2 regions of the Halomonas sp. BLK-85 genome follow, and region 2 is predicted to be linked to the other one. Evidence: predicted binding sites of a transcription regulator. Region 2 holds the regulator's gene; the other holds the start of a gene.
The links. Region 2 encodes PhoB, which activates phosphate uptake and scavenging genes when phosphate is short. Its sites were predicted from a motif close to TGTCATANNNNTGTCANA; they were not measured.
Positions count from the first base shown of each region.

Region 1: phnD (phosphate/phosphite/phosphonate ABC transporter substrate-binding protein) is a predicted target of PhoB. The motif match lies at 1,419-1,436, and genes of this name have one in related genera.

Region 1 covers NZ_CP087731.1:195,047-197,246, reverse strand. Annotated here, with positions in the region: gene phnC (phosphonate ABC transporter ATP-binding protein) at 1-260, opposite strand, end outside; gene phnD (phosphate/phosphite/phosphonate ABC transporter substrate-binding protein) at 350-1,336, opposite strand; gene LL947_RS00875 (polysaccharide deacetylase family protein) at 1,512-2,200, opposite strand, start outside.
Region 2 covers NZ_CP087731.1:3,080,095-3,082,294, forward strand. Annotated here, with positions in the region: gene phoR (phosphate regulon sensor histidine kinase PhoR) at 1-1,084, opposite strand, end outside; gene phoB (phosphate regulon transcriptional regulator PhoB) at 1,087-1,773, opposite strand; gene ubiA (4-hydroxybenzoate octaprenyltransferase) at 1,867-2,200, opposite strand, start outside.

The DNA of each region.
Region 1 (2,200 bases), 260 kb from region 2:
TCCTGAAAGATCATCCCCATGGAACGCCGCGCATGACGCAGCTTCTGACCGGAAAGCCGGGTCAGCTCGGTACCGTCCAGCGTCACACTGCCTTCGGTCGGCTCTACCAGCCGGTTAACGCAGCGAATCAGGGTACTTTTACCTGCGCCGGAAGGGCCAATCAGGGCCATCACCTGGCCTTTGGGCAACGCCAGTTCAATATTGGTCAGGGCGCGATCCCCGGTCGGGTAGCGCTTGCCCAGGCCGCTTAACTTCAGCATGGTCTCAATCCCGTTTTTAGCTTGCCTGATACAGCAATACGGCCAGAAGGCAAGCCTTCTGGCCGTCAACATCTTGTTGAATCAGCGATTTAATCGCAGTCGTAGGTCACGCCGTTGGCATCAGCAATGGTGCGAATCACATTCCAGTGTTGCTCATAAGTAATAGGAATAAACTGGGCCTCACCGGAATTGGCAAACTCGGCTTCCAGGGCTGAACCCTCCCAGTCGTAGCTGAAGAAAGCCTCCTGGATCTGCTCCTGAAGCTCAGGCGTCAGATTATGGGCCGTGCCGTAAGCGGTGGTCGGGAAAGTTTCGGAGGTAAAGATAGAAACGTAGTCATCTTCATCAACCACGTCTCGCGCCAGCATGCGGTTGAGCACGGAGTTGGCTACGGCAGCGGCTTCATAGTCCTTGTTGACGACGCCCAGAATGGAGTTGTCGTGAGAACCGGAAAATGCCGTTTCAAAGTCTTCGTCGGCTTCCATGCCATACTCGGAACGCAACAGCGCCGAGGGTGCGCGGAAACCGGAGTTGGAAGTGGGTGATGTAAACGCCAGCTGGCTGCCCTGAATATCTTCAACACTCTCGATGTCGCTGCCCGGGTAGGTAATGATTTCCATCTCATACCCGAAACTACCGTCTTCTGCCGCCATGATGGTAAACGGACGGAAGCCGCCACAGTTGACCGCAACCGGTACACCGCCGGTGTTGAAACCCGCCACATGCAGCCGGCCTGCGCGCAAGGCTTCCTGCTGAGCGGCGTTGGACTGCACCGGGAAGAACTGTACCCGCTTGCCGGTGGCCTCAGCCAGGTGGTCAAGGAAGTCCGACCATACGTCCGCATAAACAGCCGGGTCTTCCACAGGGGTATAGGCAAAGATCAGGGTATCAGGGTCGACCCACTGGGATTCGTCGGCGGGAATGTCCGCCACCAGGTCGCCATCATTGTCGTTATAACGTGACGACATATCAGCGCTTACCTGCAGGGCGGCAAGGCTGAAAGCACCGGTAATGGCAACGCTGAGCAGCGAACGCAGAAAGGAATGCTGTTTAGGCGGATGAGTATGAACGCGCATGGAGCACCTATAGGGGATAGGGGTGAAAACATTATTGACAATCCAATCCTTGCAGACCCGAATGACGTTTCCACGACAGCTCCATGACACTTGAATGACATCCGAGACGAGCTCACACAGTTGACCCGCCGTATTCCTCTTACTTGAGGGGTTTTCAAGCGCTAGACACTCACTCTCAACTAGCGTCCTGACCATCCATTCGCCGGGAGGTCCATCCACCACGTATAAACCCCATCAGGTCATCGGCCAGCAGCAGCTCACCATCCTGCGGGTGAATGCCAATGCGCAATGGGCGCCCCTGACGCCGGGCCTTTCGGGCCTGAACGCCATTCCAGGTGCGCAAAAAAATGGCGCGCAAGCGGGTATCCGCTTCAAACCCCACCAATGGCAGAGGCTCAAGCTGGCCGGAGCGAGTATCCAGCAGGCCACGGGTAACCTCGATACGCCGATAGGGCAACATCGCCCAGCGTGCCTTGGGCAAGGCCCCAAGCGCCCAGGCGGGGGGCACGTAGCTGCTGGGTGCTGGCAGGCCATGGCGGTCAAACCAGGCAGCACTGCCGTGCATGAGCGTCTCTATACCTTCTGCGTCCAGGGCCAGGTGTTCGGCTACATCGCGGGAGATCAGGGCGGCGTGCAAACGATGCCAGAGGCCTTTTACATGCGCCGCCTTGTGGTGCCAGCCGTGGGCGGCAAGCTCAATGCCCTGGGCCGACCAGTCGGCCAGTTGGCGAATATCCTCCGCCTGCCAATCCCGCCCCGGCACCACCAGCAGGGTAATGGCGTCATGGCCGTTATCCTGAAGCTGCTCTATCAGCCAGCGTACCCGCTCCAGGGTTTCAGGCATCACATCATGAATGCTGATCA
Region 2 (2,200 bases):
CAATGCCGTCGCCATCGTCTTCAACCGTTATATAGGCGCCCTGAGCATCACAGACCCAGTGCAGAGTGATCTGGCTGCCTTGTGGGGTATAGCGCACGGCGTTGAAGGCCAGGTTGGAAATCGCGCTACGCAGCTCCTGCTCGCTGCCCATCAACTGCGCATTACTGCCAATGACCAACTGGATATCATGTTGCTCTTTGGCCAGCGCCCGCGCATCGTCAGCAACTTTATGCAGCAGGGCATGCACGTCAATCGGCGCGTGATCGTCGCCGCCCTGATCAATTTCCAGGCGCGACAGCAGTAAAAGGTCATCGACCAGGTTCTGCATCCGGGTGGTCTGGGCCTGCATCTGACCAATACTGCGGCCCAGGCGTGGCGGCAACTGCTCGGCCAGGTCGGAGTAAGTCTCCAGGTACCCGGCCAGGACGGTGAGCGGCGTGCGCAACTCGTGGGAGACGTTGGCAACAAAATCGCGACGCATCTGCTCAAGGCGATGCAAGCGGGTAATATCGCGGGCCATCACCAGACGTTCATCGTCACCGTAGAGGGTAATCTGGTATTGCAGGATGCGCCGCTCGTCGATGGGCGATGCCAGGGTCAGCGGTTCGCCATAGTCACGGGCGTTAAAGTAGCCCACAAAACGCGGATCACGCAGCAGGTTGGTAATATGCTGGCCACGGTCCTGAGCAGTCTTCAGACCCAGCATTTTGGCGGCGGCGCTGTTCCACCACTCAAGGTCACCGTGACTATCGAGCATCACCACGCTGTCGCGCATGGCTTCGGAGGATTCCTGGATGCGCCCCAGGGTAGCGCGCAGGCGATTCTGGGTAATCCGCTGACCTTTCTGATAGCGATACAGCCGATCAAACAGCTCGCCCCAAAGGCCGGCGGCAGCGGGCGGCTCGTCATGGGGATGCAGGGTCAGCCATCGATACAGGGCACGCAACTGATAAAGGTGGTAGCCAAGGCAGGCGGCCAGGCCAAGCGCCAGCCCAAAGCCTGCGCTGCCGACAATCGCCCCCAGCACAAAGCCCAGGGCACTCAACCAGATTAAACGCCATATTTCACGGCTCCACAGACGCACCCTTACCCCCGTGCAGAGAAACGATAGCCGGTTCCACGCACCGTCTGAATCAGGTGATGGTGATCAATTAACGCCTTGCGCAAGCGGCGAATGTGTACATCCACGGTGCGTTCTTCCACGTACACATTGCCCCCCCAGACCTGATCCAGTAGCTGGCTACGGGTGTAGGCACGCTCCTGATGGGTCATGAAGAACTGTAGCAGACGATACTCGGTAGGGCCCATATCCACGGCTTTGCCATAAGCACTGACGCGGTGGCTGACCGGGTCAAGCAGCAAGCCTTCGATTTCGATCGGATCTTCCACACCACGCGGTGTGGTACGCCGCAAGACCGCCTTTAGCCGGGCGACCAGCTCGCGCGGTGAGAAAGGCTTGGTGATGTAATCGTCAGCACCGGCTTCCAGACCCTGGATCTTGTTGTCTTCCTCGCCTTTGGCCGTCAGCATGATGATCGGCATTTCAGCGGTGGATTCCTCACGTTTGAGCCGCCGCGCCAGCTCGATTCCGCTGGTGCCTGGCATCATCCAGTCAAGCAAGAGCAGATCAGGCTGATGATCGACCACCATGGCGTGGGCATCCTGGGCGTTGTCCGCTTCAAGCACACGATAGTCAGCCATTTCCAGCGCTACCGCAATCATTTCACGGATAGACGCTTCATCATCGACAATCAAAACGGTCTTGGCGGTCATTCCAAAGCCTCAAGGTGTTAAACAAGACATTTCCATGACGATCTCACCATGAGTTGATGACATTAAGATGACAAAAGGCCGATTAACGCGGGTTTAAGCCCCCGTGGGCCATAAACTGAGCACAATGCCAGCAAATACCAATAGCCCCGACCAGTGGTTATTGAGAAAGGCCTGAAAGCAGCGTTCACGCTCGCGCTGACGGATCAAAACCTGCTGGTGCGCAAAGGTCGCCGCCATGGCAATCAGCCCCAGCCAGAAAAACCCACCCAGCCCCAGCCGCCAGCCAACCGTTGCCAGAAGGCCCAGTGTTGCCAGTTGCAGCAGGCCAATGATCAAGCGGTCAGCCTGGCCAAACAGCACCGCCGTCGACTTGATGCCGATTTTCAGGTCATCATCACGATCTACCATGGCGTATTCGGTGTCGTAG